Regions from separate parts of the Georgenia sp. 311 genome, predicted to be linked through region 1. Evidence: riboswitches for the same ligand, from Rfam matches in the RefSeq annotation. Region 1 holds a riboswitch; each other region holds the start of a gene.
What was found. Region 1 has a riboswitch for S-adenosylmethionine ahead of FHE66_RS07335 (methionine ABC transporter ATP-binding protein). Riboswitches for the same ligand answer to the same signal wherever they lie in the genome.
Positions count from the first base shown of each region.

Region 2: linked by a shared signal. The riboswitch ahead of FHE66_RS08845 (methylenetetrahydrofolate reductase) and the one ahead of FHE66_RS07335 (methionine ABC transporter ATP-binding protein) in region 1 are both predicted to bind S-adenosylmethionine.
Region 3: linked by a shared signal. The riboswitch ahead of FHE66_RS13755 (hypothetical protein) and the one ahead of FHE66_RS07335 (methionine ABC transporter ATP-binding protein) in region 1 are both predicted to bind S-adenosylmethionine.

Region 1 is NZ_VDFS01000038.1:92,841-100,186, forward strand. It holds gene FHE66_RS07305 (carbohydrate kinase family protein) at 1-141, shown strand, start outside; gene FHE66_RS07310 (hypothetical protein) at 129-617, opposite strand; gene FHE66_RS07315 (copper resistance CopC family protein) at 753-1,361, opposite strand; gene FHE66_RS07320 (DUF2079 domain-containing protein) at 1,424-2,851, opposite strand; gene FHE66_RS07325 (lysylphosphatidylglycerol synthase transmembrane domain-containing protein) at 2,848-5,481, opposite strand; gene FHE66_RS07330 (CPBP family intramembrane glutamic endopeptidase) at 5,552-6,325, opposite strand; SAM riboswitch class I at 6,455-6,540, shown strand; gene FHE66_RS07335 (methionine ABC transporter ATP-binding protein) at 6,551-7,346, shown strand, end outside.
Region 2 is NZ_VDFS01000043.1:39,177-46,522, reverse strand. It holds gene metE (5-methyltetrahydropteroyltriglutamate--homocysteine S-methyltransferase) at 1-933, opposite strand, end outside; gene FHE66_RS08845 (methylenetetrahydrofolate reductase) at 930-1,844, opposite strand; SAM riboswitch class I at 1,852-1,945, opposite strand; gene FHE66_RS08840 (endonuclease/exonuclease/phosphatase family protein) at 2,192-3,187, opposite strand; gene hrpA (ATP-dependent RNA helicase HrpA) at 3,517-7,346, shown strand, end outside.
Region 3 is NZ_VDFS01000063.1:12,891-20,236, forward strand. It holds gene FHE66_RS13735 (ComEC/Rec2 family competence protein) at 1-2,268, opposite strand, end outside; gene FHE66_RS13740 (ComEA family DNA-binding protein) at 2,265-3,134, opposite strand; gene FHE66_RS13745 (DegV family protein) at 3,252-4,139, opposite strand; gene FHE66_RS13750 (universal stress protein) at 4,142-5,026, opposite strand; gene FHE66_RS13755 (hypothetical protein) at 5,131-6,099, opposite strand; SAM riboswitch class IV at 6,374-6,499, opposite strand; gene FHE66_RS13760 (ABC transporter ATP-binding protein) at 6,831-7,346, opposite strand, start outside.

The sequences.
Region 1 (7,346 bases):
GACCCGCGGGCGGCCATGCACTACGCGGCGACCGCCGCCGCCTGGACGATCGCCCACCCCGGCGAGCCCGACGGGCTGCGGGAGGACGTCCTGGAGGCGGCGGCGGTGCGCCCTGACGGTGCGGTGGGTCAGTCGCCGTAGCCGGCGTCGGCGCACACGGTCTCGAGCTCGCCCTGCGCGGTCTCCGAGGCGGTGACGTCGATCTGGGTGAGGTCGGGGAACGCGGGCTCCTCGTCCTCGGGGACCTCGGCGGTGCGGGACTCGTTGACGGTCGCCACGGCCTCGGTGAACGGGGCGTTGACCTCCTCGAGGAGCGTGACCATCTCCTCGGGGGCGTCGCGGCCGAGCTCGGTGATGCGCTGCTCGAGGGCGTTGATCTCGGTGTAGGTCGCGGCGTCCACGACCTCACCGCCGCTCAGGGCGGCGCGGGCGTTGGTGGCGCGTTCGGCGAGGGGCGTGCCGGTGCCCTCGTAGAAGCCGGCGCAGGTCTCCTGCTCGACGGTCTGCTCGGTGGCGGTCGTCGTCTCGGCGCTCGTGGCGTCGTCGTCGGAGGTGGTGGAGCTGCACCCGGCCAGTCCGATCAGGAGGACGGCGGGAAGGATGAGTCGACGTGTCATGTCTCTGACGGTAAACCCGACGGTCACCCCGGCGCGCGGTCATTTCCGGCCGCCCGCCCGTCCTCCCCGCGGATAATCGAGAGTTCTTGATCATGGCGCTGGCCTGCGGTGTGAGGAGAGTCGCAGCCGCGGCGGTCAGAGGCGGTCCTCGCGCAGCCGCCTCGCGACGAGGACGACGAGCCCGGCCACGGCGCCGAGCGCCGCGACGCCGACGGCGACCTTGAGCCACGTCGGCAGCCCGGCCAGGCCGGTCTCCTCGGCCTCGGCGGTCGGGGCCGCGGCCGGCTCGGCCGTCGTCGGCTCGGGCGTGGCGGCCGGCTCGGCGGTGGGCGCCGCGCTCGCGGTGGGCTGGGCCGCCGGCGCGTCGAGCGTGAAGGCGATGGTGCCCTCGATCGGGTGGCCGTCGCTCGAGGCCACCCGCCAGCGCACCTCGAGGTCACCCGAGGGCAGCGGCTCGCTGAGCGGCAGCAGGACCTCGGCGCCCTCGACCGTCCCCTCTCCCTGCGCGACCGTCGCCCCGGAGGCGTCGACGACCGTGATCGCCGAACCGACCGCGAGCGGCGGGTTGTTGAAGGTGAGCACCACCGCGTCCGGTGCCTCGCTCAGCACCTCACCGGCGGCGGGACGCGAGTCGATGAGCATGTCGTGGGCCTGCGCGGCGGGCGCGACGAGGACCGCGAGGGTGAGCAGGAGCAGCCCGGCGACGACGGCGCGGGCACGACGGAAGGCGGCGGCGAAGGTCATGCCCGCCATCGTAGGCACGCGTGGTCGCGCGGTGGACGCACCGTCCGGGACCTGCCGGCCGCTCAGCCGCCGTCGACGCGGCGGGCGACCTGGTAGCCGCCGGTGTCGAGGACGATCTCGTAGTCGGTCCCCGGGTGCTTGAGCTCGGCGTGGGCGGCGGCGTCCGGGGGAGGGGACCCGCCCCACGTCGAGCCCTCCTGGTCGATGACGTAGTAGTCCGGGGCCGGGTTGTCCGGCGTGCCCGACCACAGCGCCGTCGTCGTCGGCACGAGACGGGCGAGCAGGCCGATGTCGCTGGCCACGGTGGCGCCGTCGGGCACGGTGTCGAGCACCGCGCGGGCCGCCTCCGCGCGCGGGGACGGACGCCAGGTCTCCCCGTGGAGGAGGTCGGCGACCGGCAGGCCCGGCGCGGTGAGCAGGACGCCGAGGCCGGCCGCACCGAGCGCGAGGGCGGTGCGCCGGCGGTGGACCACGGCCGGCGGCGGGTCGGCGGCATCGTCGACGGGCCGGGGGCCGAGCGCGTCGAGCATCGCGGCGACGGCGAGCGGCATGAGGACGGCGTCGTAGTGCCAGCCCCACGTCCAGTAGAAGGGCACGTCACCGAGGAAGCGCCAGGCGAGGGTGGGGAGCGCCGCGAGCAGGATCGGGGAGCGCACCCCGAGGACGCCTGCCGCGGCGACGAGCAGCAGCACCGTGACGACCTTCTCGCCCGGGCCGAGGACGGCGGCGAGCGTCCCGAGCGGGTCGCCGAGCACGTCCCCGACCGTGAGTCTGTCGGCGTAGTCGTACTGCCCGCGCGGGTTGAGGGCGGGCAGGATGACCGCCGTCGCGAGGGCGAACCAGGCGGCCCCCCACAGCGCGAGGCCCGGGCCCGCGCGCCGGGCCCCCCGCCACCACATGACCAGCCCGAGGACGGCGACGAGCAGCCCGAGGTCCTCCTTGACGAAGACCACCGGCGCGAGCCACAACGCCGCCGCGCGCCAGCGCCGTTCGAGGAATGCGCACAGCCCGAACGCGAGCAGCGGCAGGGCGAAGGCGACCTCGTGGAACTGGGTGCGCACCGCCCCCTGGATGCCGTAGGACAGCACGTACAGCGCCCCGAGGACGGTGCCGGGGACCGGTCCGAGCCGCCGCACCGCGAGCGCGGTGAGCGGCCAGGCGGAGACCGCGACGAGCAGCGCCTGGACGACGAGCAGGGTGAGGCCGGAGGGGAACAGCGCGTAGACGGGCCCGAGGAGGACGAGGATCGGGTGGAAGTGGTCGCCGAGCAGGTTGAAGCCGTCCCCCTTGATCGGCACGATCGGCGCGCTGAACGAGCCGTACGCCTTGGCGAGCTGGGTGAAGATCGCCAGGTCCCACGAGGGCACCTCGAGGCGGCGCCACTGGAGCACGCCGACGACGACGTAGAGGACGCCGGCCACCCCTGCCACTGCCCACGGCTGCCACAGCCGTCCGCCCGTCCGTCCGACGACGCCCCCCGCAGGGCTCACAGCGCCCCGTGGCGCTGGAGGTGGCGCAGTGCGGCCCAGCCGAGCGGCACCCGCAGCCAGAAGGTGAGGACGCGGAAGACGAGCGCCGCCGAGAACGCGACACCTGCGGGGATCCCGGCGACGGTGAGACCACCGGTGAGCGCGGCCTCCACCGGCCCGATGCCACCCGGCGAGGGCACCGCCGCACCGACGGTGTTCGACGTGAGGTAGGTGATCGACAGCGTCGTCACCGGCAGTGAGTAGCCGAACGCCGCGAGAGCGGCACCGAACGAGGCGACGTAGCCGAGGGTCATGATGACGTTGCCGCCCAGGCCCATGAGCAGCCGGCTCGGGCTGCCGACCACCCACAGCACCCGCGGCCACACCTGGGTGAGCGTCGGGCCGAGCTTGTGCCACAGCCAGCTGCGCGCCGGCGGCACGGCGAGCACGACGACGACGATGAGCACGGCGACGATGCCCACCCCGGTCACCGCGCCGGAGGGCACCGACAGCGTGCCGGCCGAGCCGGTGACGAGCGCGATGACGGCGAGCAGCGCGACCGTCGTGACGAACTGGGAGACCTGGACGAGGGCGACGGTCGCCACCGCGAGCGGGGTCGCGATCCGCTGCTTGACGAGGTAGCGGAGGTTGAGCGCCGCGGGGCCCACGCCTGCCGGGGCGACGAGCGAGACGACGCCCGCCGCCACCTGGACGAGGGTGGTGCGCCACAGTCCGACCCGTTCCGGGGAGAAGGCGACGAGCCCCATCGCGCTGCCGACGTAGGTGAGCAGGCCGAGCCCGAAGCACAGACCGAGCCACCACGGGTTGGCGTTGCGGGTGGCGTCGAGCACCTGCTCGAAGTTCAGCGTGCCGAGGAGCAGCCAGATCGCGACGACGGCGATCGTCACCATGACGACGGTGCGGACGCTGAAGCGGGCGAGGTTGATCGGCTCGACGTCGGCGTCCGGGTGCTGGTCGACGAGCTGGGCGCGCAGGGAGTTGAGCAGCTCGCGCGGCTTTCCGGCCGCCGCCCGGGTGTGCGGGGCGAGGATGACCGGCTGGAGCAGCGGGGCGATGGAGGCGAGCTGGTCGCTGCCCAGGCACCGGCTCGCGCTCGCCAGGGCCCGCTCCTCCCCGACCTTCGTCGCGGTGATCGCGAGCATCTGGGCGAGGTCGAGGCGCCGGGACAGCTCGGTGGAGGCGATCTCCCCGTTCTCCCAGTCCAGGAGGTACACGTCGCCCTCGCTGCCGACGAGGACGGCGTTGGCCGTGAGGTCGAGGTGGGCCAGGCCGGCGGCGTGGGCGGTGCGCAGCTGGTCCCACACCTCGTCGAGCAGCTCGTCGCTCACCTCCTCCTCGGTGAGGTCGGACAGGCGCCGGGCGCCGGCGATGTGCGCCGTCACCATGATCATCGAGTCGCGGGCCTCGGCCATCCCGACGAGCGGTGGGGTGTTCACCCCGGCCCGCTCGACGGCGTAGGCGAGGAGGGCGGCGCGGTCGGCGGCGTCGCGCAGGGAGCCGGAGCGCCGCCGCCGCAGGCCGCGCACGCGCATCCGCGACCACAGCGAGGAGAGGTAGCCGACGACCTGCCGGTCGCCGTCGAGCATGGTGACGTACCAGCGGCGGCCGGCGGTGTCCCACACGGAGTACACCCGGTGGGCGCTCACCGGGTCGAGGTTGACCCCGCCCGGGCTGGCGGCGGCGTGGACGACGGCCTGGGGGTCGGTGAGCACGTCGGGCACGATCGTGTCGGACGCGCGCGTCGTCACCGGCCAGCCGGCGTCGGGGTCCTCGCCGAGGATCTCGTTCTCCGCCAGGTGCTCGGTGTAGCCGATGGGGGAGGAGGTCGTCACGGTCCATGCCCGCACGTCGCCGCCCTCGGGCGGGTCGAGGCGCACGACGCGGACGGCGTCGAGCCCGGCCCGCCGCAGCCCCTGGACGAGGTCGATGCCCTCGGCGCGCTCGTTGAAGACCCCGACGAGCAGGCGCCCGGCGAGCCCGACGAGCCGGCCGAGGAGCACGGTGACGACGGCGCCGGGCAGGGTGAGTGCTCCGCGGATGACGGTGAGGGCGAGCACGACCCACAGGAGGTTCCACGACCAGCGCACGGAGGGCCGCCGGTCGCGCGGGCCCATCGCGGTGAGGAGTGCGGCGAGCGCGGCGACGAGCGGGTTCATCGCGATGACGCTGTCGCCCTCGCTCGTGATCGTCAGGCCGACCGACAGGGCGCTGGGCCCGTAGGAGTCGAGCAGCCACACCGCGGCGGTCGTGAGGGACCAGGCGACGACGGCCGCGGCGAGCGCCTCGAGGACCGAGCGCCAGCGGCGCCGCACGAGCTGCATGGCGACGACGAACAGCGGCAGGAAGAAGGTGACGACACCCTCGAGCACCGTGACGGGCAGGAGCAGGATCTGGCGCAGGACGAGCGCGGCGGCGGACTGGACGTCCTCGGTCACCCCGATCGCCGTCGCGTGCGCGTAGACGGCGAGGAGGAGCACGACGCCGATCCCGAGCGCCGACATGACGAGCTCGAGGAGGTCGCGCGGGCGGCGCACGCGCACGGCCGGGAGGTCGACGAGGAGCACCTTGCGCCGGGGCGCCTCCGGGGCGCCGGGCGCGGGCGTGCGGGTGTCGCCCGGCCGCTCCGTCATGCGCCCGATTCTAGGACGTGCGGCCTGCGCAGACGCGGGAGCCGGGTGGGCGTGGCCCCTTCCGGGCGGTTCAGGTGAGTCCGAGGGTCCGCAGCACGGACTCCGGCAGCAGCGAGTAGCCGACGAAGGCGACGACGTCGATGAGCGTGTGGGCGAGGACGAGCGGCATGGTGCGCCGTCGTCTGCGGTAGTACTCGGCGAACACGACGCCCATGGCGACGTTGGCCAGGCCCGGTCCGATGCCCTGGTAGAGGTGGTAGGAACCGCGCAGCAGCGAGCTCGCGGCGACGACCGACGCGGGGCGCCAGCCGAGCTGCTCGAGCCGCTCGATGAGGTAGCCGGCTGCGATGACCTCCTCGAGGAGCGCGTTCTTCAGCGCGGCGAGGATGAGCACCGGGACGGTCCACCAGTACTGGTCGAGCGTGGCGGCCTGCACCTCGACGGTGATGCCGAGCGCGCGGCCCAGCGCGTACACCCCGAGCCCGGGCACCCCGATGAGCGCCGCGAGGCCGACGCCGACGGCGAGGTCGCGCCAGGGGCGGGAGAACGTGAGACCGATGCGGCTGGTGGCGCGCCGTCCGGGCTCGCTGAGGAGGAAGAGCGCGAGGGCGACCGGCACGAGCGCGAACCCGATGTTGAGCAGCTGGTAGGTGAGGTCGAGGTAGGGGCGCGGGGAGCGGGAGGGGTTGAGCGCGGTGGTCTGCTGCCGCAGCGGCGCCTCGGCGGTGAGGCGGGCGATGATGTTGACCACGGCGTACACCCCGGACTGCCCGAGGGACAGGCCGAGGACGATCCACACCTCGGTCCGCAGCCGGCGGGCCGGGGCGTCGGTGCGCGGCGGCATGAGGCGGTTATAGCAGGAGGCGGCCGGGGCGGCTCGCCGGGCATCTCCGGTGGCGCCCGGATGGCAAGACGCGCGTCTCGCCAGCCGGACGCACTTGCCAGGACCCGGATTCGCGATCCTACGATGTGGCCACCATCCAGAGCAGCCGAGAGACCTGGCTCGTCGACGCTGCAGCAACCCGATCCGTCGGGTGCTCCCGCCAGGACCGATGGAAGGACGTCTCTCGTGATCAGCCTGACCGACCTGCGCAAGGTCTACCGCAGCCGCGGTGGCCGCGAGGTCGTCGCGCTCGACGGCATCGACCTCCACGTCCCGCGCGGCGCGATCCACGGGATCGTCGGGGAGTCCGGGGCCGGCAAGTCGACCCTCGTCCGCTGCCTCACCGCCCTCGAGCGCCCGACCTCCGGGACCGTGAGCATCGACGGCGTCCCGCTCGCCGGCCTCGGTGAGCGGGAGCTGCGCCGCCAGCGGCGCCGCATCGGGATGGTCTTCCAGCACGTCAACCTGCTCGAGGCGCGCACGGCGGCGGCCAACGTCGCCTACCCGCTGCGGGTCGCCCGCGTGCCGCGCGAGCGTCGCGACGAGCGGGTGCGCGAGCTGCTCGAGCTCGTCGGGCTCGGCGACCGGGCCGACGCCTACCCGGCCCAGCTCTCCGGCGGCCAGAAGCAGCGCGTCGGCATCGCCCGCGCGCTGGCGGCCGAGCCCGCCGTCCTCCTGTGCGACGAGCCGACGTCGGCGCTCGACTCCGACACCACCCGCCAGATCCTCGGGCTCATCCGCGACGTCCGCGACCGGCTCGGGATCACCGTCCTCATCATCACCCACGAGATGGCGGTCGTCCGCGAGGTGTGCGACTCGGTCAGCCTCCTCGACCACGGCCGCGTCGCCGAGCACGGGCTGATCGACGTCGTCGCCGGTGACCACGGCACCCGCCTGGCCCGCGCACTCGTCCCGCTGCCTCCCGAGCCGCGCGAGGAGGGCCGCGCCACCCTCGAGCTGTCCTTCGGCGGTGAGGTGAGCA
Region 2 (7,346 bases), on a different contig from region 1:
CTGCGCGAGCACCTCGGGCGAGGGCGCGGCGCCCCGGACGAGGTCGAGGCCGACGGCCTCGACGCCGGCCCGGGCGAGCACCGGCAGGGCGTCCTCCGCGGAGCCGTAGGGGACCGGGACGAACAGCGCGGGCCGCTCGGGGCGGGTCGTCTCGGTGGCGAGCACGGCGTAGGCGCGCTCGGCGGCGGCGAGCACCCGCTCGCGCGGGACATCCCAGTCCACGGCGAGCGCGGGCTCGTCGAGCTGCACCCACGGCGCCCCGGCCCTGCCGAGCGAGCGCAGCAGCTCGACATAGACGGGCAGGAGGTCCTCGAGCCGGTCGAGCGGGGTGAAGCCCGCGGGCGGCGCGGTCGCGGGAGCGGCGCCCTCACCGTGCTGCTCCCCCACCGCCTTGCTCAGCAGGAGGAACGTCACCGGCCCGACGACGACGGGGCGCGTGGTCACGCCCTCCGTGGCGCCCTCGAGGAAGAGCCGCAGGACGCGGTCGTCGGCGAGGCGGAACTCGGTGCGCGGGCCGATCTCCGGCACGAGGTAGTGGTAGTTCGTGTCGAACCACTTCGTCATCTCCAGCGGCGCGACGTCGCCCTCGCCCCGGGCCAGGGTGAAGTAGCCGGGCAGGTCGAGGGCGCCGTCCTCGTCGAGGAGGTGGGCGAAGCGCGGCGGGACCGCACCGAGCGTGACGGCGGCGTCGAGCACCTGGTCGTAGTAGGAGAAGTCGCTCGGGATGGACGCGTCGTCCGGCGCCAGGCCGAGGTCGACGAGCCGGGTCCGCTGGGAGCGGCGCTGCTCGGCGGCCTGCGCCTCGAGGTCGTCGAGCTCGCTGTGCCCCGCCCAGAAGGCCTCGACGACGCGCTTGAGCTCGCGGCGCGGCCCGATCCTCGGGTACCCGAGGATCGTGGCGGCGGGCAGCTGGGGCGCGGTGCGGTCGGTCATCGGGTCGTCCTCGTGATCGGTCGGGTGTGGGCGAGTGGTCGGCGAAGTCGCTCGACGACGTCGAGCGCGGGCCGGTACTGATTGAAGGTGAACACGTGCAGACCAGGTGCGCCAGCGGCGATGACGCCCTCGGCGAGCCGCACGGTCGCGGCGACGCCGACGCGGTGGCGCTCCTCGTCGTCGGGGGCCGCGGCGAGGAGGTCCAGGACGTCGTCCGGCACGGGCACCCCGGTGAGGGCCGCGAGCCGGGTGAGCCGGCGCGGCTCGGTCAGCGGGATGATCCCGGCGACGACGGGCAGGTGGACCCCGGCGGCCCGCGCCTCGGCGACGAGGTCGGCGTAGGCGGCCGGGTCGTAGAACACCTGGGTGATCGCGTAGTCCGCGCCGGCCTCCTGCTTCTCCAGGAGCGCGGCGACGTCCTGGGCGCGGGTGTGGGACGTGCCCGCCGGGTAGGCGGCGACGGCGATGCTCAGCCCGCGGCCGCCCAGGCGCTCCCGCTCGACGTCGCGGATGAGCGCGACGAGCTGGCTCGACCGGCTGAGGCCGCCCGGGCGGGTGGCGGGGCGCCCGTCGGGCGGGTCGCCACGCAGCGCGAGGAAGTCGCGCACGCCGTCGTCGACGATCTCGCGCACGAGCTGCCGGAGCTCCTCCCGGGTGCTGTCGACGCAGGTGAGGTGGGCGATCGGGGTCACCGAGGTCTCGGCGAGGATCCGCTGCACGAGCTGCCGGGAGGCGTCCCGTGCAGAGCCGGACGCACCGTAGGTGACGGAGAAGAAGTCCGGCGCGGCTGCAGCCAGGCGCTCGACGGTCTCCCACGCGGCGGCCGCAGCGGCCGGCGTGCGCGGCGGGTAGAGCTCGAAGGACACGGTCGGTCGGCCACGCGGCACGGTCAGCAGGCTAGCGGTGCTCAAGGAGACTCTCCCATCGGACCTGGCGGAAGCACCCGCACCCGTGGACCGGGGGGTTGCTGCGGCGTCGACGAGCCAGGACTCTCGACCGCTCTGGATGGTGGTGCGATCGTGCTGGTGCCGTCGTGACCTGGGCAAAGACCATCCGGGATGCGAGACCACAGGAGGGCCCGGGCGGGCGCGGTGAGACGGGGCCGCCCGTCGTACAGAACTCCGCTCTCGCGCAGAAGTCGGCTCTCGCGAGGAGGTCCTCAACCTTTCCCCCGCCGACAGCCGAGTTGCGCGCGACAGCGGAGTTGCTCGCGACAGCCGAGTTGCGCGCGACAGCGGAGTTGTGCGCGAGGGTGCGGCTACCTCGGGGAGAGCTGCGCGACGACGGCGCGGTGGTCGCTGTCACCGACGTCGAGCACGGCGGCGGCGTCGACGACGTACCGGTCGCCGTCGAGCAGGATGTGGTCGATGGGGGCGCCGACGAGCCGGGGCAGGTGCGCCGGCCACGTCGCGAGCCCGCCGACACCACCCTCGGTCGACGCGTCGACGCAGGTGCCGATGTCCCGCATGGGCTCGTGGTCGAGCGTCGCGTTGAAGTCCCCGGCGACGATGACGTCGGACTCGCTGCGGCACGCCTCGGTCACGGCGTGCAGGTCGGCCCGCCACCGCTCCATCGCCCGGCCGGGCGCGTGCGGGCTGATGGGGTGGACGGCGAGGAACGTGGGGCCTTCGCCGTCGACCGGCTCGGCACGCACCGCGCCGTGCGACGTCGCCGGCGGGTCGGCCTCCGCGTACTCCCCGAGGTCAGCGCTCACGAGGAGCGCGGTCGAGCTCGACTCCCACTTCCCGGTCTGCCGGGCGAACACCTGGAACGGCGTCCCCGTGCTCGCCGTCAGTTCCTCGGCGACGAGTCGCGCGCTGGCCGCGGAGGTCTCCGGCAGGGCGAGCACGTCCGCGCCCGTCCCCAGCGCGGCCGCGGCCACCTGCTGGGGCGTCGCGCCGCCCCCGAGGGTGTTGAGGGTGAACACGGTGACGGCACCGGCGGGCGCCTCGGGGAGCGGGTCGTCCGTCAGGCCCCGGTCCCACAGGACGAGCCCGTGCCCGAGCCCGACCGCGAGGAACGCAAGTGCGAGGACGGCACCCCGCGGCCGCCGTCGTCCGCGGAGCGCGGCGAGCAGGACACCGAGCAGCAGGACGCCGCCGAGCACCACGAAACCGGCCACGAGGTAGGGACGCATGGCGATCGCCTGGGTGACCGGGAGCCGGGTGGACAGCCCGAGGCGCGCCGGGTCGAGCGTGAGCGCGGCGGCGGCGACGAGGGCGAGGGTCACCACCCAGCCGAGGAGCTTGAACACCGCGCCATTGTCACCCGGCAGGCACTCCCGGGGCGCCGTCCTCCCACCCCCCTCACCCGGCGCGCACAACTCCCGCACTCCTCCTCGCCCGGACGGGACCGTTCATCGGGAGGAAACCCGGATGACCGGGCCCGCCCGATCGGCGAGAATGGTCGACCGTGAGCACGGAGCCGGGCGCGGAGCACGCAGACAACGCGTCCGCCGGGGAGCGCGCCGCGGCCGTGCAGCGCGGCGAGGGCCGCCGCGGCAAGCGTCGGCGCGGGTCTGGCCAGGGCCGCTCCGGCCGGTCCGGACGTCCGGCCGGGCACCGCGGCTACTCGCCCGAGCAGCTGGCCGCCCGACGCGCCGCCGTCCCGCACATCACCTACCCGGAGCAGCTGCCGGTCTCGGCACGCCGCGAGGAGATCGCCGCGGCCATCCGCGACCACCAGGTCGTCATCGTCGCCGGTGAGACCGGCTCGGGGAAGACGACCCAGCTGCCCAAGATCTGCCTCGAGCTCGGCCGCGGGGTCGAGGGCACCATCGGGCACACCCAGCCGCGCCGGATCGCCGCCCGCACCGTGGCCGAGCGCATCGCCGAGGAGCTCGGCGTCCCGCTCGGCGGCGCCGTCGGCTACCAGGTGCGCTTCACCGACGAGGTCGGCCCGACGACGCTCGTCAAGCTCATGACCGACGGCATCCTCCTCGCCGAGATCCAGCGCGACCCGCTGCTGCGTCGCTACGACACGATCATCGTCGACGAGGCCCACGAGCGGTCCCTCAACATCGACTTCATCCTCGGCTACCTCGCCCGGCTGCTCCCGCAGCGTCCCGACCTCAAGGTCGTCATCACCTCCGCGACCATCGACTCCGCCCGCTTCGCCGCCCACTTCGGCCGCGACGGCGAGGACGGCGAGCGCGTCCCGGCGCCCGTCGTCGAGGTCTCCGGGCGGACCTACCCGGTCGAGGTCCGCTACCGGCCGCTCGTCCCCGACACCGAGGACGACTCCCCCGCCCCCGAGGAGGAGCTCGACCAGCCGACGGCGATCTGCCGCGCGGTCGACGAGCTCATGACCGAGGGCCCGGGCGACATCCTCGTCTTCCTCTCCGGCGAGCGGGAGATCCGGGACACCGAGGTCGCCCTCGCCGAGCACCTCGGCCCGCGGTACGCCGGCCGGGCCGCGCCCGGACGGCCCGGCGTCGTCGAGGTCGTCCCGCTGTACGCGCGGCTCTCCGCCGCCGAGCAGCACCGGGTGTTCGAGCCGCACCAGCTCCGCCGCGTGGTCCTCGCGACGAACGTGGCCGAGACCTCGCTGACCGTGCCCGGCATCCGCTACGTCGTCGACCCGGGCACCGCCCGGATCTCGCGCTACTCCAACCGCACGAAGGTCCAGCGGCTGCCGATCGAGCCGGTCTCCCAGGCGAGCGCGAACCAGCGCGCCGGACGCTGCGGCCGCGTGGCCGACGGCATCGCGATCCGGCTGTACTCCCGCGCCGACTACGACTCGCGACCGGAGTACACCGAGCCCGAGATCCTGCGCACCTCCCTCGCCGCGGTCATCCTCCAGATGGCGGCGCTCGGGCTCGGCGACGTCGAGGGCTTCCCGTTCGTCGACCAGCCCGACACGCGGTCCGTGCGCGACGGCGTCCAGCTCCTCGTCGAGATCGGCGCGCTCGACCCGGACGACGCCGGCGGTCCCCGGCTCACCCCGGTCGGCCGTCAGCTCGCCCGGCTGCCGATCGACCCGCGGCTGGGCCGGATGCTCCTCGAGGCACAGACGAACGGCTGCGCCGCGGAGGTCATGGTCATCGTCGCCGCCCTGTCGGTGCAGGACGTGCGCGAGCGGCCCGCCGAGCACCAGCAGGCCGCCGACGCCAAGCACCGCCGGTTCACCGACCCCACGTCCGACTTCCTCGCCTACCTCAACCTCTGGCGCTACCTGCGGATCCAGCAGCGCGACCTGTCCGGCTCGGCGTTCCGCCGGATGTGCCGGGCGGAGTTCCTCAACTACCTGCGGGTGCGGGAGTGGCAGGACGTCGTCGCCCAGCTGCGTCAGCTCGCCAAGCCGCTCGGGCTGTCCATGCACCCGATCGCCCTGCCGCACGCGGACGAGGTGGGCGAGGACCCGGCCGCCGCCGCCGTCACCGCGGGCCGCTCCGCGGACGCCGCGAGCGCCGACGCGATCCACCAGTCCCTGCTCGTCGGGCTGCTGTCCAACCTCGGCAGCTACGACGAGCGACGCCGCGAGTACGCCGGCGCCCGGGGCACCCGGTTCGTCGTGTGGCCCGGGTCCGGCCTGGCGAAGAAGACCTACGACTGGGTGATGGCCGCCGAGCTCGTCGAGACCTCCCGCCTCTTCGCCCGGACGGTCGCGCACATCAAGCCGTCGTGGGTGGAGCCGGCCGCGGCGCACCTCGTGAAGAAGGTCTACTCCGAGCCCTACTGGTCCGCCCGGCAGGGCGCGGCGATGGTCCACGAGAAGGTGCTCCTCTACGGGATGACGCTCGTCGCGGACCGCACGGTGCCCCTCTCCCGCGTGGGGACCGACGCGGCGCGCGCCCTGGCCCGCGAGCTGTTCATCCGCCACGCGCTCGTCGAGGGCGAGTGGCGCACCCACCACAAGTTCTGGGCGCGCAACAAGGAGCTCCTCGCCGAGGCCGAGGAGCTGGAGAACCGCACCCGACGCCGGGACCTCGTCATCGACGAGAACGGCATCTACGACTTCTACGACGAGCGCCTGCCCGAGTCCGTCGTCAGTGCCCGGCACTTCGACTCGTGGTGGAAGAAGCGCCGCCACGAGGAGCCGGAGCTGCTCGACTTCACCCGCGAGCTCCTCTTCGGCGGGGAGCCGGACGTCTCCTCCGGCGACTTCCCGGACACGTGGAGGCAGGGCGACCTCACCCTGCCGCTCACCTACCAGTTCGAGCCCGGCACGGCCGCCGACGGCGTCACCGTCCACGTCCCGGTCGCCGTCCTCGGGAGGCTGCGCGCCGACGGGTTCGACTGGCTGGTCCCCGGCCTGCTGCCCGACCTCGCCGTCGCGACGATCCGCTCGCTGCCGAAGAAGGTGCGCGTCCAGCTCGTCCCGGCTCCCGACGTCGCCCGGGAGGTGCTCAAGCTGCTGCCGCAGTGGTCGGACGTCGCGCCGGCGCCGTTCGGGGCGCCGTCCTTCCGCGAGGCCTTCTCCGCCGCCGTCGCCATGGCGCGCGGCGTCGAGATCCCCGACGACGCGTGGGACGAGGAGAAGCTGCCCTCCCACCTGCGGATGACGTTCCGCGTCCTGGACGACAAGGGCACCGTGCTCGGGGAGAGCACGTCGCTGCCGATGCTCCAGCGGCGGCTCGCGGCACAGACCCAGGCCGCGGTGCGCAGCGCCGTCAAGGGCGCGGTCGCCCTCGCGCTGGAGGAGGCCCGCGAGCAGTCCGGCGGCGGGCGGCTGCCTGCGGGCGGTCCGGCGCCGACCGGCGGCGAGACGGTGGTCGAGGGCGCCGCCGCCGGGGCCGCGCGGCCGGTGGCGGCGGGGATCACCGAGGAGCACGGGCTCAGCACGTGGCCGGCCGTCGGGACCATCCCCGCGCAGGTCGAGTCGACCGGGCCGCACGGCCTGCTCGTGCGCGGGTACCCGGCGCTCGTCGAGGTGCGCGCCGAGCGCGGGAAGCCGCCGCGGGTGGACCTCCTCGTCCTCGCCGACTCCGGCGAGCAGGCGCGCGACCACCGTCGCGGCGTCCGGCGGCTGCTGCTCACCGAGACGGCGCTGTCCACCTCGCGTGTGACGACGCGGTGGACGGGCCGCGAGGCGCTCACCCTCGCCGCAAGCCCGTACCGGGACACCGGGTCGCTCGTCGCCGACGTCCAGCTCGCCGCCGTCACGGCGCTGGCCGACGAGTGGGTCGCGGCCCACGGCGGTCGCGAGCCGATGGACGCCGCCCGCTACGCCGAGCTGCGCGACGCCGTCCGCGCCGGGCTGGAGGACCGGGTGTACCGGATCGTCGGGCAGGTGGTGGCGGTGCTCGACGCGCACCGTGAGCTCGAGGCGACGGTCAAGGACGCGACGTCGATGTTCCTCCTCAACACGCTCACCGACGTCAAGGACCAGGCCTCACGGCTGGTCTACGACGGCTTCGTCTCGCGCACCCCGGCCGACCGGCTGGCCCACCTGCCGCGCTACCTGCGCGCGGC
Region 3 (7,346 bases), on a different contig from region 1:
GAGGCGGGCGGCGACCTCCTCGGCGAGCGCCGGCAGCTGAGCGGGTGAGCCGTGGTGCGGGACGAGGACGACGTCGACCTGCCCCAGGTCACCGGCCGCCTCGCGGAGCAGCCCGCGCTGGCCGTCGGGCTCGAGGTCGCCGAGGGCGAGGACGCTGAGCCCCGGTGCCTCGAGGTGCAGGACGAGGGAGAGGTCGTTGGCCGACGAGTCGTCACCCGGTGCGGCGAGGTCGACCGCCCGCGCCGTCGGCCACAGCGCGCGCCACGCGACCGGCCCCACCTCCCCCGTCTCCCCCGCCCCCGGCCGGTCGACGGCGGCTCCCTCCTCGGCGAGCGCAGCGAGCACGCGCCGCTCCGCGTCGGCCGGGGCGCCGTGCGGGGACAGGAGCGCCTCGTGGACGACGACGCCGCGCAGCACGTCCTCCAGGCCACCGACGTGGTCGGCGTGCAGGTGGGTGAGGACGAGGAGGTCCACCTCGCGCACCCCGAGGTCCGCGAGGCAGGCGGCCGCCGCGTCCCCGGCCGGCCCGACGTCGACGACGACGGCGGACCGCGCGCCGGTCCGCAGGACGAACCCGCTGCCCTGACCGACGTCGCACTGCGCGGCGACCCAGTCCTCCGGCACCCCCGCGAGGAGCCCACCGACCGCCCGGCGTGGTCCGGGCACGAGTGCGAGGACGACGACCAGCACGGCGACGCCCGCCCCCACCGCCCGGGTGCGCGGCCCGCGCCGCGCGAGGAGGAGGCCGGCGAGGGTGAGGGCGGCGAGCAGCGCGGCGCCCGCCGGGCCGGCGACCCACGGCAGGCGCGCGCCGGGCAGCGCGGCCCACCACAGCGCGACGTGGGCGATCCACGCGGTGGACCACCCCGCGGCGGTCGCCAGCGGGCCGGTGAGCCCGGGCAGCCAGGGTGAGACGACGGTGGCGAGCACGCCGAGCACCGTGGCCGGTGGGACGGCGGGAGCGGCGAGGACGTTGGCGGGCACGGCGTAGGTGGCGACGACCGGTTCGAGGAGGATGACGACGGGGGCGCAGCACACCTGCGCGGCGGCCGGGACGGCGAGGACGTGCGCGAGGGTGCGCGGCATCCGGGTGGCGAGCGCCGCCGCCCACGGGCCGGAGAGGAGGACGAGCCCGGCGGTCGCGAGCACCGAGAGGACGAAGCCGTAGGAGCGGGCGAGCCAGGGGTCGAGCAGGAGGAGGACGACGACGGCCGAGCACAGCGCGGGCAGCGCGCGGGCGGGCCGCCCGAGCAGGAGCGCGGCGAGCGCGACGCCGCCCATCGTCGCCGAGCGCAGCACGCTCGCCTCGGGACGCACGAGGACGACGAAGCACACGAGCACGAGTCCCCCGACCGCAGCGCGCACCCACCGGGGTGCCCAGGCGAGCACCGCGAGGACGGCGCCGAGGACGATGGCGACGTGGGCGCCGGACACCGCCGTGACGTGGGTGAGGGAGACGGTCCGCATCGCGGCGTCGAGGTCCGCGGGCAGGCGCGAGTCGTCGCCGACGGCGATCCCCGGGACGAGCCCTCGGGCCTGGGGCGAGGCGTCGGCGACGGCGGTGACGAGCCCGGCCCTCATCCGCCCGGCCAGCCGCTGGTGGGCGGGCTGCGGGGCGAGGACCTCGGGCGGGTCGTGGACGACGAGGAGCGCGACGACGTCGTCCCCGGCGTCGGTCCGGACGAGGCGCCCGGTGGCGTGGACGCGGCTGCCGAGCTCGACGCCGCTCCACGCGGGCGGGGCGAGGACGAGCAGCGGTGCCCGGGCGCGGGCGGCGAGTCCGCGGCCCTCGACGAGGTCGGCGCGCACGGGTACCCGCACCCGCTCCCCGCCGCCGCGCTCGGGCGTGACCGGCAGGACGTCGGGGTCCCCGGTGACCTGCCCGCGCACGGTGACGACCGCACCGGCGTCGAGCAGCCGGTCGAGCAGCTCTCCCGCCCGGGCGTGGACCTGCGCCGCGCCCGAGAGGAGGACGAGGGCACCGACGGCGAGCGCGAGGGCGGCGGTCGCCTGCGGCGTGGGACCGGCACGGTCGCGGTGCCGTCCGCGGGCCGGCAGTCCGCGGCCCGCGCGTCCGCGCGACGGCGCCCTCCCGGCGCGGGCGCCTCCCTTCCCTCGGCCGCCCCGCAGCGACCACGCCGCACGCGCCGCGCCCGCGAGGAGCACGGCCGCGGCCCCGGCCGAGACGAGGGGCGGGAGGAGGACGCCGGTAAAGGCCGCCGCCCAGGCGGCGAGCGCGGCGGGCAGGAGCCGCAGGTCGAGCGTCACACCCGGACCTTGGGGCGCAGCCGCTCGAGGGTGGCCGGGCCGATGCCCGGGACCTCGAGGAGCTCGTCGACCGAGTGGAAGGACCCGTTGGCGCCCCGCCAGTCGAGGATCCGCTGGGCGATCGCCGGGCCGACGCCGGGCAGCGTGTCGAGCGCGGCGAGGTCGGCCGTGTTGAGGTCCACCACCGCCTCGGCCGGGGCCACCCCCTCCGCGGTGCCGGCCGGCCCGGGTGGACCGCCGGTCGCGTCGGGCGCCCCGGGCGGCGCCTCGCCGACCCGCGGGACATAGACCTGCTCCCCGTCGAGGAGCGGGCGGGCGAGGTTGACGGCCGCGAGCTCGGCGTCGGGCAGCGCGCCCCCCGCGGCGGTGACGGCGTCCCCCACCCGCGCGCCCGCGGGCAGGGTGCGCAGCCCGGCCTCGACGACCGCCCCCGCGACGTGGACGACGACGGGCGCGGGCGTCGCCGGGGCACCCACGGTCGGCGCCGGGGCCGGCGCGGCGTCGGGTGGACCGGTGGTGGGTGGTGTCGCGACCGGTGGTGTCGGGTCGCCGGCCGGGGCCGTCGCCGTCAGCTGCGGCACCGGGAGGGCGTCGCTCGGCCCGCGGACGACCGACCGCGCGAGGACGACCCCGGTGAGCAGCGCCACCGTGAGGAGGACGACGAGGACCGCCCGGCCCGAGACGGCCCACCGGCGGCGCGGGGGCCCGCGGTGGCCACCGGCGTCGGCCGGCGGGTGGACGATCCGGTCGAACTCGCGCCCGGCCTCCTCGAGGTCGAGATGGCCGGCCGTGGCCGTGTAGGCCCGGCGGGTGAGGGCCCTGAGCCGGGCCGCGGAGTCGGGTCCGGCCCGCCGCGTCGCACGCATGGGCCGACCGTAGGAGGGCCCGCTCACCCCCGGGTCACGCCTCGAGGCGAGCGGGGAGGAGGCGGCCGCGACGTCGCGCTGGGGAGCAGCCGCGCCGCCTGCGGCCGGTCGCCCAGGCTACCCAGGGGCCAGCGCGACGCCGAGCACGCCCGGCCCGGTGTGCGCCCCGATGACGGCGGTCACCTCGCTGCGCAGCACGCCCGCGACCTCGGCCCCGGTCTCCGCCAGGCGCTCCTCGAGCGCCCCGGCGAGCTCGTCCGCGGCCTCGGCGGCGGCGAAGTGGTGGACGGCCACCCGGACGGGGCCCCCGTCGCCGCGCGGGGTGGCCGCGCGGGGTCCGCCCGCCGCCCGCACGGCGAGCTCGACGAGGCGACGCCGGGTGCGTGCCCCGCCGCGCACCGTCTCGGCCACTGCCAGGCGCCCGCCGCGCAGGGTGAGGATCGGGTGCACCCCGAGCGCCGAGCCGAGGTAGGTGCGCGCGGGGCCGATCCGCCCGCCCCGGGCGAGGTGGTGGAGGTCGGGCACCATGAACAGGACGTGGGACCGGGCCGCGACCTCGCGGGCGGCGGCGAGGACGCGCGCGGCGTCGGCGCCGGCGGCGGCCCGTTCGGCGGCGGCGACCGCGGCGAGCCCTGTGCCCCCGGCCACGGTGCGGGTGTCGACGACGTGCACGGGCGCTCCGCGCCGGGCGGTGACCTCCTGCGCCGCCGCCCTGGCGGCGTCGACGGTCCCGGACAGCTCGGCGGACAGGTGGAGGCAGACGACCGCCCCCGCACCGTCGTCGAGGGCGGCGTCCATGGCCGCGGCGAGGTCGGCACGGCTGGGCTGGGAGGTGGTCGCCGTCCCGCCGGCGCGCAGGTGGGCGGCCAGCACCTCCCGGCTCGCGGCGTCGTCGGGACGGTCGGCACCCTCGACCTGCACGCGCAGCGGCACGACCCGGATCCCCAGCGCGTCCGCGGTGCTCCCGGGCAGGGAGGCGGTGGAGTCGGTGAGGACGGCGACCACGGTCAGTGGGCGTCGTGGCGGGTACGGACGACCGCGACGACCGGGGCCCGGTTCGCCACGCCCCGGCTCACCGAGCCGAGGAGGAGGCCGGCGAGCCCACCGCGTCCCCGGCTGCCGACGACGACGATGCTCGCCTCGGCCGCCGCGTGGACGAGGGCGCGTACCGGTCGCTCGTGGACCAGGCGCAGCTCCGCGGGAACGTGGGGGAAGCGCCGTCGCCAGGTCTGGAGCCGCTCGGCGGTGTGCTCGGCGTGCAGTCGCGCCACCTCGCGGTAGTGGTCGCCGAGGACGGGGATGTCCTCGAGGAGGGCGTGGTCGTCCTGGCTCGCCTGGACGACGACGAGGTCGGTCCCGCGCCGGGCCGCCTCCTCGAAGGCGTACTCCATCGCCTCGGGTGCCCCCTCCTCCGGGTCCATGCCCACGACGACGGGCGCCGTGTCCCCGCCGGGCGGCACGTCGCGCACGACGACGACGGCGCAGGCGGCGTGGGCCGCGACCTTCTGGGCGACGGACCCCATGAGCGCGTCGTCGGACTCCCCCAGCCCGCCGGAGCCGACGACGACGACCACCGCGCGTCGTGACGCCTCGACGAGCGCCTCCGCCGGGGACTCGACGAGCACATCTCGGGTGACCTCGAGTCCGGGGTGGGACTCGAGCACCCGCTCGACGACGGCCGACACGATGCGCTCGCCGGTCTCGGTCACCTCGGGCGGAGGCGCGAAGTCCCAGGCGTGCGCGTGGGTCACCCACGGGAAGGCGTAGACGATGTGGAGGCCGGCGGAGCGGCGTGCGGCCTCGCGGGCCGCCCAGTCGACGGCGAGCTCGGCGTTCGCCGACCCGTCGGTACCGACGACGACGCTCCCGGTCGGGGGCTCCTCGGTGACCATCGCACTCCTCACGCAGGCTCGGGCGCGGGCGGGACGGGCCCGCGCCCCCATCCTGCCACGAGGGGTGAGGCGGGGTCCGCGCCGCCCGAGACCCCGCGGCCGTCTCAGTCCCGGACGCGCCCGACCTCGGCGCCGGACGTCGCGACGAGACCCCGGGCCTGCAGCGCCGGGATGACACCCCGGATGAGGCGGGTGACGTCCGCGGGGATCGAGCCGGGCAGGACGACGAACCCGTCCGCCGCGCCGGCCTCGAGCCACTTCTCGATCGTCGTGACGACGTCGCCGACGGTACCGACGGCCTCGAGCGCGCCCTCCCAGGAGCCGGTGCCCCCGGCGATGTCGCTGAGGAGGTCGGCCCGCGCCCGGGCGGACTCGTAGTCGGCTGCGATGACGGTGCGCAGGTCGACGAGGACGCGGACGGGCGGGCGTCCTGCGGCCCGGGCCGCTGAGCGCACGGCGAAACGCAGCTCGCGCGCCCACCCGAGGTCCGCCTCGCGCAGCCGGACGACGTCGGCGAGCTCGGCCACGGCCGGCAGCTCGGCCTCCTGCTCCAGCGGCAGGACGACGGTCGGCCGCTGGCTCGAGCGGGCCTCGGCGGTGCGGATGAGGTCCTCGAGCAGGTCACCGAGCTGCGGCAGCGCGCTGACGCGCTCGTCCCGCCCACGGGAGACCTGCAGGCCGGCCCAGGAGCCGCTCTTGCGGTTGAACTGGGCGAGCTCGGCGGCGACGGCGGCGTCCGCCCGGCCCAGCTGCACGCTGGGGACGAGCCCGGTGCCGCCGGCGCTGGGGCTGATGCGGCGGGCGGCGATCACGGGGTCGAGCCAGGCGTTGGCGCGCGGCGAGGCGTCGGCCCGGAGGCGGAAGTCCTCACCGAGCGTGACGAAGGAGACCCCGCCCTTGTGCGCGGCACGGGCGTAGGAGGCGAGGCGCACGAGGTTGGCCTGCTCGGCGGGCAGCCCGGCGGCCGCGCCGCGGTCGTGGGCGGGGGCGCCGAGGCCGGAGAGGTCGAGGGCGATGGTCGCCGTGGTCGAGGTGGTCTCGGTGGTGCGGGTGGGGAGGAAGGCAGTGGACATGACGGGTCACCGTTTCGGCTCGCGGCGCGTGTGACGCGCCCGAAGGAAGTGGGCTGGGCCGCCGGGTCCGGCGCGCGGCGTGTCACTCGCCGGCGGCCGGGGCTGGCCCAGGGGTGATGCGCCGGCTCGGGGCCGAGGCATCGCGGGTATGTCTCAGGCGGACATACAGGGGCGAGCCCACATGCACATCGAGGCGCCGCTTCGGCTGGTGATCGGCCGGGGGCTCTGGTGCGTGGTCATCGCCGTACTTCCTTCGTGCTCGGCACCTGTCGGTGCGCCGCGTTGCCCCGCGCTCGTCGCGGGGCCAGGTCATCACCCGGGGCACCCACCGCACGTGGCGGGTTGCCGACCAGCAAGCCGGGGCTTAGCGCGCTCGAGGCGCGCACTGGTGCTCTGAACCTGGCGCAGACGCTAGTCGCGCCCCGTTCCGCGTGTCAACCACCCCGTCTCACCCCCCAAGACGCGGCTCGACGGGTCCCCACCCTGTCCTCCCCGCCCACCGCCGCGCCGCCGCGCCTGACGCCTCCGGCCTCACGCCCCGGGGCCGACCGCGGGTGAGACGGCCGAGCGCGGGTGACACCGCGCCCGCGCCCGGCGGTCTCACGCGCGGTGGCGCTCAGAGGTCGTCGCGGCCGCGGCCCAGCTCGCCGCCGGGCACGGTGATGACCTCGCGAGAGCCGACTTGCGCGCGAGAGCCGACTTGCGAGAGCCGACTTCCGCGCGGCGAGCCCTCAGTAGTAGACGGCGAGCGGCCCGTTCGGGCCGGGGATGACCCGGACCGGGGTGTCGAAGACCCTGGTGAGGACGTCGTCGTCCATGATCGACTCGCACGTCCCGAACTCCGCGATCTTCCCGTCCTTGACGGCGCAGATGTGGTCGGCGTAGTGGCTGGCGAAGTTGATGTCGTGGAGGACGACGACGATCGTGCGTCCCAGCTCGGCAGCGGCGCGGCGCAGGTGCTGCATCATCTGGACCGAGTGGCGCATGTCGAGGTTGTTGAGCGGCTCGTCGAGGAGGACGAACTCGGTGTCCTGGCACAGCACCATGGCGACGTAGGCGCGCTGGCGCTGCCCACCGGAGAGCTGGTCGAGGTAGCGGTCCTCGAGGTCGCCGAGCTCGAGGAAGTCGATCGCCTGGCTGACGAGCTCCTCGTCGGCGGCGGTGAGGCGGCCCTTGGAGTAGGGGAAGCGGCCGAAGGCGACGAGCTGGCGCACGGTGAGCCGGGTGACGAAGTGGTTCTCCTGGCG